DNA from 2 places in the Siminovitchia sp. FSL H7-0308 genome. Region 1 is predicted to be linked to the other one. Evidence: riboswitches for the same ligand, from Rfam matches in the RefSeq annotation. Region 1 holds a riboswitch; the other holds the start of a gene.
The links. Region 1 has a riboswitch for cobalamin ahead of MHB50_RS06210 (InlB B-repeat-containing protein). Riboswitches for the same ligand answer to the same signal wherever they lie in the genome.

Region 1 (6,015 bases):
ATAGCGGAATTAAATCAATGGTGTGCCGGGCAGTTGAGTGATTCGCAAATGTCATTCCTTAAAAACATGCCAAAACATCATAGTTTATCAATTGATGGGGTAGGGGAGGTATTATTTGTTCATGGTTCCCCGCGTAGTGATGAAGAAGCGATTAGAGTGGATACTCCTGGAAGCAATATTACAGATGATACAGGATACGAAAGAAAACATCATTGTTTACGGGCATACGCATATACAATTTGACCGGATTATTGAAAATAAAAGAATCATCAATGCTGGAAGTGTGGGCTTACAAAGCCGGGCAAATGGAGCTTGTTGGTTACTGATTGATAACGAATTCCACTTTAAAATCACCGAATACAATGTTGAAGAAGCGGCTGAAAGGTTTCTCCAAGGGCAATGTCCTTATAAAAAAGATTTTGCAGAACATATACGAAACCCGCCTTACGCAGGGCCTTAATAACTCAAGAGTGATAAAATTTTCAACAAACAATTTTATCAAAGGTGCAAACAACAGAGTAAACATAAAGCAGTCGCATTATCTTGCGGATAAAAGCGGCTTTCACGTGCCCGATGCGATTAATATCGTTGCAGGATTGTTTCATCCCGCATGTAAGGTGCCGTAATACTCCCACATCAACATCTTGAGTGAATACAAGAGAAAACGGCACCTACATGCCCGATTGGTTCAACTAACATTCAGTAGAATCCCTATTGAATGAAGTTTCACTTTATGAGAACAGTTTCTTCTAGTTTACTTGTACTTTTAGTAGTATGTATTTGCCATGAAACAGGGTTGCTTAAGTATTATTTTTCACAATCTCATCATGATCCAGCAAAACTTCGAAATCTTTTACATAAACGGCATTTCCGGTGATTTCAACATCGAGACAGTCACTGTTTTTTGAAACTCGCACGATAACCCGGCCGTTTTTTCCGATTTCATGACCCTGCTCCACAACAAGGTTCAGAGAATCTTTAAAATGAGTATGGATGTATTTCGCATAATAAGCGCCCATTACCCCTGAAGCAGTACCCGTTACCGGGTCTTCAATCGTACCGGAATATGGTGAAGAGAAATGCCGGGCATGCATATCGGCGTGTGAATCATGCGTTTCCAAACAGAATGGATGGACAGAAGCATTTGGCATCTCCTTTAAAATAGAAGGGAACGCTTTGTTATTGGGTTTCATTTTCTTAAAAGCGCTCAATTGCTTTATAGGGATTAATAATGTCCAAGTACCGGTACTTCCATATAATATAGGTAACTGATCATGGATATCAGATTCATTTAACCCAAGGGAGCCAGCCAAATCTTCTATGGAACCTGTAAACTCTTTAAATGTTGGAGAAGCTTGTTTCATGGTGATCCATATGTCGTTTTCGGCTGTTGATTTAATCGTGATCGGTAAAATCCCAGCCCTTGTTTCAATGGTAAAATCGGTCTTATCGCCCAATAATCCTTTTGTTTGGAGCGCATAAACAGTTGCCATTGTAGCGTGGCCACATAAATTCATTTCATGACCCGGTGTAAAAAATCGTATTTTCAGGTCTGCGGCTTCGGATGCAACTGGAAATGCCGTCTCATTAAATCCTACTTTAAAAGCAATCTCTTGCATTTCGGCATCTGTCAGCTGATCTCCGCTTAAAACGACTCCCGCTGGATTTCCCTTATTAGGTTCTTTACTAAACGCATCGTAGTGATAAACCGTTATTGACTTCACACCCGATCCCCCCACCAAGATTTAGAAACTCATGTTGATTGTATCATGTATAATGGCTTTCTTGTTCAATAAAAAATGGACCCCGTTAGTGAAAAACGAAACCTGTTTTTTCATAGTAACAACCTTTATGTTAAGACCATGTGCTTTATCCCGCATGTAAGATGCCATATACACTACTTTAAGACCAGAGTTGATACCAAAGGTCTAAGTGGGAGAAAACGGCGCCTTAAATGCCCGATTGGTTCAACTAACATTCAGTAGAAGCCCTACTGAATGAAGTTTCACTTTATGTACAACTTCCTCTTTATCGCACACTTCTAAAATAAGCTTTTTGTTTTAGTAATTTCATTAACTTGTATAAATAATGTGAACCGAAAAGCTGTTGTTCAATTTGATAATCCATATATGCCAGTGAATCCATTGTTACTTGCCTGGCTTCGGCAAGACTTTGCCGGTTTATTTTTCCCAATATATCCCGGACGATTTCGAGCAAGTAAACGGATGATTGAACAGTTTGGATGATTAGCAAATAGAGAAGATCGACTTTATTGTGGATTTAGGCCCTGAAGGAGGAGAAAAGGGCGATCAAATCATTGTCAAAGGAACACCGGATTCGATTGTGAAAAATAAAAAATCATATACAGGACAATATTTGTAAACTCATTTTAGAAAACAGCTATTATTTTTTGAAAAAAACATTGATTCATATGATGTTAGGCACATCAGGAAAAGTCATGAAGATTTTTTTATTCACATCTTTTCACAGGTTTTAATCGTTTTTTAAAGGTTTGTTAGGAGGCAATTACATAAAGCAACCACCAATTCTTGCTTTGGAAAGTTGACATTTTTTTTAGAATTCTGTAACATTTCAAATTGAGAGCTTGTACTCCAAATTACAACTGAATAATGGAAAAACGAATTAGGTTCTTTTTATTTGTAAAAGATTAAAAGGGAATCAGGTGAAAGTCCTGAACGGTCCGGCCACTGTAATTGAGGAGCGACTTTCCATTATGCCACTGGGGAATACCCCGGGAAGGCGGAAGGAAGCGATGATCCAAAAGTCAGGAGAACTGCCTAACGCGTATATATGTAGCCTTCCGGAGAAAGGTGAAGTATGAGTCACTATGTCATCAATATAGATGGAGACAACCATCTATTATGTTTATAGATTTGCAAAATACCTAATCGCCTTGGGCTTCTCTGGAAGTCCAAGGCTTTTTCGTTTTTCCGAAGTTGGAGGAGGGAAAGATTTTTCTCGAGCGTCATTTTACATACTCGGACAAGAACAAGCTCTACAGACAAATGTGGGGGGAAAAAAGTGGGGGTTATTAAGAAGCGTTCGTTACGGTTATCTGCGGTTTTACTGACTTTTCTATTGATGTTAAGCATTGTGCCGCAAGTTGCTTTTGGGAAGGCTTACGATCCGAGAACAGGTTATCAAGAGTTGGACATTCGCTTCTGGGAAGATAAGGAACCGGAAATCGGTTTTTATATGAATGCTTCCTCCAGGTACATACTTGAAACGCTAGAAAAGCCAAGTATGGGATCGGTTGGTGGAGAATGGGCTGTCATGGGTTTATTGCGAGGCATGTATGCGGGTCACGATTACATGAACCATGTGCCAGATACCTATTTTGAAGATTATCTTGGCCGGATCGAACAATATGTGGCGGATAAAAAAGGAAACCTTCATCGGGCTAAATCTACTGAATGGTCGCGTCTCATTCTGGCGCTTACAGCATTAGGCTACGATATTACAGATGTAGCAGGCTACGACTTTATTGAAAAATTATCCAGCTCATATCGTTTTTCTTATAGGCAAGGAATTAATGGGCCGATTTGGGAAATTATCGCAATGAATACGGGAGGATATGAATTTTATCCTGATTCCACAAATCCGGACGTAAATACTTTCGGAAAAATGATTGATTACATTTTAAGTAAAGAAATTACGCAAGCTGACGGAACGGTGGGAGGCTGGTCTTTATTTGGCAACCCAGACCCGGATATTACAGGGATGGCGCTGCAAGCGTTAGCTCCGTACTATGGTGATGAAAAGCGCTATGCTGCGAGCGGGGCGGAGGCGTCATATGAAGAGTTTGCGGCAGCCGTGGAAAGAGGAATTTATATGTTGTCTGTTCTGCAACAGGAGAACGGAGCATACGCCGCTTTTGGAAATGTGAATGCGGAAAGTACTGTCCAAGTAATTGTCGCGCTAACGGCTCTGGGCATCGATCCATTACAAGAAAATGTGGAGCTTAAGCGGATTGGCAAACATGTGAGCTTTATTCAAAAGGGCGCTGTTCAGGATGGCGTTTGGACGAACAATATGATCGATGCACTCCTCACTTTTTGGGATGATGGCAGTGGTTCTTCGCCAGAAATAGGCGGTTTTAAGCATGTCACGACAGGAAATGACGGCGGCGGTGGTTCGGGACATAGAGTAAATGCCATGGCGACCGAACAATCGCTTTATGGACTGATTGCCTATGATCGGTTTAAAAAAGGAATGAATGCCTTATATGATATGACCGATATGAAAAACGGCGAATACAAAAACATGGCTGCTAAAAAACATGATGCCAACTTCCATTCTAATGGTGAAGTACAAACAAACAAGGTTTCACCTTATGCGTTAGTGCAAATTCCCGAAGGTAAAAACATCCAGGGGAAAAAGTTCAAAGCTTGGAATTCCAAACAAGACGGAAGCGGCACGGATTATCTACCCGGTGAAAAGCTCGTCATGCCGGAACACGATATTACATTGTATGCACAGTATGACAACATTGAATATAACATCCATTATGAAACAAATGGCGGGACTTTAATTGGGGATGACATACCGAAAACATATACGATAGACGACGCGGAAATTCCACTTCCGGCAGCCGGGCAAATGGAACATGAAGGCTATCGATTTGAAGGCTGGTATGACAATCCAAGCTTTGAAGGCGAACGAGTAACAGCTATCGCGAGCGGAAGCTATGGAGATAAAACGTTTTATGCAAAATGGGTGGATGAGTCAGGCGCAAATGAAGAAGCAGCAAAGGAAGTAGAAGAGATGATTGCGGCTTTGCCTGATATCGAGAATGTAACCCTTCATGATAAAGAGGCCATTGAAGGGGCGCGAGCGGCCTATAACAACTTGACTCCACCGCAGCAAACATTCGTTGCCAATATACAAAAGCTTGAAGCGTTAGAAGCGAAATTATTAGAGTTAGAACAAGATTTAGTCAATAAAGAAGCCGCTAAAAAAGTGGAGGAAATGATCCAACAGCTGCCAGAAGCGGCGAATCTAAAGCTAGAAGATAAAGCGTTAGTAGAAAATGCCCGTTTGGCTTATGACAGTTTAACAGAAGTACAACAAAGTCTTGTCACCAATGTAGAAAAGCTTGTTGAGACAGAGGCAAAGCTGAAAGTATTGCAAGAAGCAGCAGATAAAGAAGCGGCACAAGCTGTCGAACAAATCATTGCTGAATTGCCTGAAGTCGAAGAATTGACATTAGACCATAAAACAATCGTTGAAAATGCGAGAACAGCGTTTTATCGTTTAACAGCATCACAGCAAGATTTAGTGGCCAATAAAGCAAAACTCGACGAAATTGAAGAAAAAATGTTTGAATTGGAACAAATCGAGGCGGATAAGGCCGCTGCCGATATCGTTGAACAGATGATCGCCGGGCTTCCAAATGAATCGGAAATCCGTCTAGATGATAAAGCGTCTGTTGTCAAAATAAGACAAGCCTATGATGGCTTAACAGAGGCCCAACAAAAGTTAGTGCCGAATATTGAAAAACTCACATCACTTGAAACGAAATTAAGTCAATTGGAACAGGAAGCACTGGACAAACAAGCGGCCAAAAAAGTGGAAACGATGATTGACATGCTCCCTGAAGTGTCGCAACTATCACTAAACCAGAAGGCGCTGGTCGCGGAAGCGCGCAAGGCATATGATCAATTAACGCAGGTCCAACAAACATTAGTGGCTAATACCAATAAGCTCGTTGCACTAGAGGCGAAACTCAAAGAATTACAAATAGCGGCCGAATTAGCAGATAAAGAAGCTGCTAAAAAGGTGGAGGACATGATTCATAGGCTTCCGAAAGAAGCCGATATCAATTTATCGGATAAAGAATCGGTCATAACAGTACGGCAAGCTTATAATCGTCTTACAGAAACGCAGAAAAAACTAGTTTCAAATGTAGCGCAATTATCTGCATTGGAGTCTAAAATAATCATTTTGGAACAAGAAGCCAAAAACAAGGAAGCAGCTGAAATCGTTGAAAATATG
Region 2 (6,015 bases), 2.2 Mb from region 1:
GCTGTTACATGGGCGTTCAACGAAGGCCGTTCCTTTGTAAATGATTATGCAACGCTTCTTTTGTACATAGAAAGACACCTTTGCCGACCAGCCGGCCAAGTAGCGTGATCGAACCGCCAAAAGGAAGAAACGGCCCTTCCTGCGTTGCCGCAATTAATATACTATCTGTCGATGTTCCAGTCGCAAGGGTGCCTGTCGAAGAATCGACGACTTGACATTCATGCAGCGCTTTTACCTTTGCTTCGGTTGCCGTCATAATGCTTTGTATAAAAGCTTCCTCCGTTAACTTACCGTTTACGAATACCCATGTGTTAATGGTTCCGGGGGACACGAGAACCCGGTGTCTTTCACCCAATGATGCATCGACGGCATTCCCGGCACCCGCGGTCACGACAACAAGCACAGACAAACCAGCTTCTTCAAACACCTGGTGGGAAACATCGTGCAGATTCACCGCCGTCATCATCCCGACTGTTTCATTCGGGTCATATCCATGATCTTTTAAATAAAGGATCATCTCTTCCTTAAAGTTGTCGCATTGATAGTTTTTGTCCACATGCCGGTTGACAAAAGAGCGGTGCCAGCCCACGCCTGATCCGGTAACACCCGATGACATCGTCCGCAGCGGGACCGGTGATTCAAATGTAATGGTCTCATTCGATACTTTCAGCATGCTTTCTTTCAGCAATAATGGATTCTGCCCACTTGGCCATTGATGCGGAACGAGCATCATTTGTGGTTTCGGCACTTTTGGGTGCGGATATTTTTCAATGTCCGCTTTATAAATACACTGAATTCTTTCTTCTTTTAACACCTCAGCAGGCGCATCGCATATTTGCTTTTTTCCTTCATGCAAAAGCAGCAAGCGGTCACAGTACAGACCAGCCAAGTTCAAATCGTGAAACACGGAAACGACTGTGAGATTCTCTTCTTTTGTCCACTTTTTCAATAGATCGAGCAGTTCTTTTTGGTAGGCCAAATCCAAGTGATTCGTCGGCTCATCTAAAAGAAGAATTTTCGGCTTTTGTGCCAACGCCTGTGCCAAAAAGACGCGCTGTCTTTCCCCGCCCGAGAGCTCTTCCAACGGACTTTCGGCATATTGGAGAATGCCTGTCTGCTCCATCACTTCGTGAATGATCTTTTCATCTGCCTCATCAAAAGAATGAAACAAGCTTTTTTGATGGGCATACCTCCCTAAAGAAACGGTTTCTTTCACTGTGTAATTAAAAGCCAAAGATGACATTTGCGGGAGGACAGCCGTTAACCGGGCAAATTCTTTCGAGGAAAAAGATGAGATGGGACGGCCGGCCAGCCTCATTTCACCCGACTGAAGCGGCATCGTGTTGCTCATCATCTTTAAAAGCGTTGTTTTTCCGCTCCCGTTTGGACCGATGATGCCGAAAAACTCCCCTTTTTGTACTTGAAAAGATATATCTTGAACGACAGGCTTACGCCAATAGCCACCCGAAGCTTGAATAACTTCAATCATGGGAATCTCTTCTTTCATGCTTAATATGGTAATGAATCGTGCCTCGTAAGGATGTTTCCTTCTAAAAAATGGCGTTCGGCGAGAATCCCCGCCCTATCCGCCAATTATTGAAATGCATCGGGATACACTGCTTTTGCCAGTTCTTCAACCCCTTCCGCCAGACGGGGACCGGGACGATTGATGAGATCGGAGTGCACATCAAAAACCTGTTTTTCCTTAATGGCCGTAATATCAGTCCAGCCTTCACGCTTTAACACTTGTTCCACCGGATTATCCACATAGTTGCTATATGTAGTAATGATGACATCCGGATTCATCTTGATAACAGCTTCATCATTTACCTTCTGCCAGCCGTCAATTTCTTTAGAGGCGTTTTCTGCATGAATAATCGTGAGGAGTGTATCCATAAACGTATTGTTACCTGCTGTATAGATTTCCGGTTCGGGAGATATTTCCATAAAAACCTTTTTCTTGTCTTCTTCTTTTATCCCCTTAACCTTAGCTTCAACATCGGCGATTTTTTTCCGCATATCCTCTATGACCTTTTCCGCTTCATCCACTGTATTTGTCGCTTTTCCGATTAACTCAATCGACTTATACACATCATCCAAACTTTCCGAGCTGTTGACAACAAGCACCGGAATGTCTGCCGCTTTTAATTGCTCTACAGCTTTTTGATCATTGGAAGGGTCAACCAGCACAAGCTGGGGGTCCAAGGAGAGGATTTTTTCTATGTTCAACTCAAGGCCGCCGATTTTTTCCTTCTGGGCCGCTTCTTCTGGATAATTGTCATGGTCGGATACGCCGACAATTTTATCACCCAATCCAAGGGCAAACGCAATTTCAGTGTTGCTTGGGAGGGCGGATACAATTCTTTCGGGTTCCTTTTCAATCGTTATCTCTTCCCCGTTACCGTCCGTTAATGTGACTGGAAAAGCCGCCTGTTCCGATTGTTTCGTTTGTTGTTCGGATGGTTGATCTGTTTTTCCACTTTTTTCAGCAGCCTGATTACAACCGGTCAACAGGCTGAACAGCATGAAAATGGATAGTAATAAAATGTGGAATTTTTTCAATGTTTCTCCCCCTGTAAATTGATTTTTTTCTCAATAAAAAAACATCTCTTCGCAAGAGATGTGTGCAGTTTGGAACAGCCATCCAATATTAGATGGCGATTCCACCAGTACACCTCCCTATCCTCGTAGGTTCATGGCGTGAAGAATCAGGCAGGTCTCCTGGCTTATGGTCATCGTGATCGCTGTTCCTTCCCATGCAATGAAACACAGTGGATACTCAGCTCACTCCCATTCACAGTGGCGGGACCGCGTTGGATTTTCACCAACTTCCCTATTAAGTCTTTTCATAAGACACCCCATTCTTTCCATATGAAATTGTCAACTTGACTTTAGTATACATGATCGTCTCTTATTGTACAGTTGGATTTTTCAATGAAAGATGGCTCAAATCCCCTTCCGAGAGAATTTCAATTTGGCTGCCGGCTCTTTTTAAAGCCGTTACACTCGTTCCTTCGATATAAGGAGTTTTCCAAAGCTGGTCCATGTCAAGCTGGCGGAAAATAAGCTGCACCATTTTCACGACAACACCATGGGTAATGATACAAACATGGCCAGATTCATAGGTGGATAGCAATTCCTTGACTAACGCCTCGACTCTATCTTTTACTTCGTAAAAGTTTTCCCCAGACGTATGAACATATTTACTTGGCTGATGCCAGTAATGATGATATTGCTCAGGGTAAAGCTCCTTAATTTCTTCCATTGTCTTTCCTTCCAGATCTCCAAGATCCATCTCTATCAGTCGCCCATCAACGGTATAAGAAGAAAAGCTTTCTCCATGAATCAACTCCAGCGTCCTCACGGCACGCTTGCTCGGACTCGTGTAAACCGCTTGCCAATCTATCTCTTTGAACTTTTCTCCAAGCAGTCGCGCATCTTCCACTCCTTTTTCAGTTAAACCGGAATCCCTCCGGCCTTGAACTTTTCCCGCAACATTCCATTCTGTCTGCGCATGTCTTATAAAATATAAATACAGCATAAGTACCCTCTTTCTATACGGTGATTCGTTTTCATTTTTCGTATCATACTGAAATGTAATGATAGTTATAGCGCCTTAACAAACAACACTCTATCTTGTTCCACACCATCATAATCACTATGTACATCAATGCCATCCACCTGTTTATCTCCTTTTTCAATGACAAAACCCATTTTCGTATGGTAAGCGATAGAGCTTTGATTCACTGGAGATGTGACACAGCGAACTGTTTTAACCGCTTTTTTCTTTACATGATCAAAGAAGGTTTGATAAAGTTTGCGCCCGATACCGTGTTGGCGGTAATGGGGATGTATGCCAACAAAATGGATATAGGCCTCTTTCTTGCGTGATTGCGATAAAAATCCAATCAGAAACCCGATTATTTCCCCCTTTTCTTCAATGATATAACTAGTGTCTTGAAAATGATCAAAGAATAGTTTGGGCAGCATATCCGTCATCGTACGACCATTCCACCACTCATTTAACACAGAAATAATGATCTTGTAATCTGAAGATTTCACGTTTCTTATATTCATTATCCTGCTCCTCTTTTTTAGGTATAAAAACAGCCCTATCCAAAGGGACAAAGCTTCGCAACTTTTTTGAAACAGACAATTTTATTGTAAATGACTCCAATACCGCATCTTACTTTTAAAACGGCATTTCGAGTAGTCTCTTTTTAAGAATAGCCCACTCCTTGCAAAAAGAAAATATCCTGTAGCAAAAAAAAAGAATCCGGCCCCTACCTATGAATCACGACCCGCGTCCCAATCGGAATTCGGCGGGCAAGATCCAGCACATCACGATTATGCATTCTAATACAGCCATGTGAAACGTTTTTGCCAATGGAAGAAGGGTTATTTGTCCCATGAATTCCGTAGTGGGGCTTTGATAACCCGATCCACATAACACCAAACGGACCTCCGGGATTCCGCTGTTTGTTGATGACCGCAAAGTTTCCGTATGGTGTTGGCGTTAACATCTTGCCGACAGCAATCGGGTACGTCTTTATCAACTTGTTTCCGTCAAAAAGCTTGAGCTGGTGTTTCGTCGTTGAAACATCAATCCATTTCGCCACGATAAATCCCTCCAACATCTTTTGGGAATATCGTATGTAGAACATCAATAAAAAGCCCCTTCACGAGAGCTTTCTTTCTCTCCATCTCCCACCGCAGCTCTACCCGGACGCGGATGGACTTCCGGAAAATAGGCGAGGGGACCGTCTTCGATATCGCCGTTCCCGATTTAGCGGGATCAACTCCCGCTTCGCCAGCTTTGGCGATCATCATTTGTTTGGCCAGCGGCCCGGTTCATCTAAAGGAAACACCCTTTGACTTACCGACGGAAGGCTTAGCCACAGCTTGATTGTTGAACAGAATAACCTCTGATACGCCTTTTACCAAAATAACCGATAAGGACGGGATAGCACTTGGCAATCCCACCATGGATGTAAGCACCCTATTTCCCGGGCGATCCTTAAGCAGGCATATTTTCGGAAGCGGGGTCGCAAATCGCTTTTTTAGAAAAAAACTCCCCTTAAGGAAAACAGATTTTTATTTTTTATCTGTCTACCTTTAGGGGAGCATATCAGTTTCCTTTCGGGGGCTTTTAGTAGTGAACCAGTAATAATATAATACATTCACCTTATTGCATTTGCTGCAGGTTTCATAATATGCATCGCCAATAAAATGATGGTCGCAGGCTTGTTGGATTTCATTTATCCGTACCTGCAATACCTCTATTTTCCTTTCCAACTGCTTAATTTCCTCTCTTATTTTTTGTACATTCATACGGAAAACCTCCAGAGAAAATTATTGGTATATACTGCTTCCGGCTTTTTGGAATTCAGCCGCTTTTTCCTGCATTCCTTTTTCAAATGCTTCCTGCGTGTTTAAGTTGTTTTTTTCCGCATATTTACGAATGTCATGAGAAATTCTCATGCTGCAAAATTTGGGTCCGCACATGGAGCAGAAATGCGCTGTTTTGGCCGCATCAGCCGGAAGAGTCTCGTCATGATATTCCATTGCCCGTTCCGGATCCAATGATAAGTTGAATTGGTCTTCCCAGCGAAATTCGAATCGGGCTTTGGAAAGTGCGTCATCTCTCATCTGCGCACCCGGATGGCCTTTCGCCAAATCTGCCGCATGTGCGGCGATTTTATAAGTGATGACCCCTTCCCGAACATCATCTTTATTCGGAAGTCCCAAATGTTCTTTTGGGGTGACATAGCAAAGCATGGAGGTTCCATACCAGCCAATCATTGCAGCGCCAATAGCGGAGGTAATGTGATCATACCCAGGAGCAATATCGGTTGTCAGTGGTCCTAGCGTGTAAAAGGGAGCTTCTTGGCAGGCTTCCATTTGCCTGTCCATATTTTCTTTAATAAGATGCATCGGCACATGCCCCGGCCCTTCCACCATCACTTGGACATCATGCTTCCAGGCTATTTTCGTCAGTTCACCAAGCGTCTCCAA

Region 2: linked by a shared signal. The riboswitch ahead of MHB50_RS16775 (ABC transporter substrate-binding protein) and the one ahead of MHB50_RS06210 (InlB B-repeat-containing protein) in region 1 are both predicted to bind cobalamin.

Annotation. Positions count from the first base shown of each region.
Region 1 covers NZ_CP150282.1:1,321,396-1,327,410, forward strand. The annotation lists gene MHB50_RS06190 (metallophosphoesterase) at 1-243, shown strand, start outside; gene MHB50_RS06195 (metallophosphoesterase family protein) at 185-460, shown strand; gene MHB50_RS06200 (PhzF family phenazine biosynthesis protein) at 801-1,724, opposite strand; gene MHB50_RS06205 (hypothetical protein) at 2,029-2,253, opposite strand; cobalamin riboswitch at 2,629-2,817, shown strand; gene MHB50_RS06210 (InlB B-repeat-containing protein) at 3,043-6,015, shown strand, end outside.
Region 2 covers NZ_CP150282.1:3,542,463-3,548,477, forward strand. The annotation lists gene cbiB (adenosylcobinamide-phosphate synthase CbiB) at 1-20, opposite strand, end outside; gene MHB50_RS16770 (adenosylcobinamide amidohydrolase) at 17-1,489, opposite strand; gene MHB50_RS16775 (ABC transporter substrate-binding protein) at 1,594-2,562, opposite strand; cobalamin riboswitch at 2,694-2,876, opposite strand; gene MHB50_RS16780 (histidine phosphatase family protein) at 2,912-3,541, opposite strand; gene MHB50_RS16785 (GNAT family N-acetyltransferase) at 3,607-4,077, opposite strand; gene MHB50_RS16790 (L,D-transpeptidase) at 4,284-4,619, opposite strand; gene MHB50_RS16795 (hypothetical protein) at 4,603-4,830, opposite strand; gene MHB50_RS16800 (serine protease) at 5,116-5,331, opposite strand; gene thiC (phosphomethylpyrimidine synthase ThiC) at 5,353-6,015, opposite strand, start outside.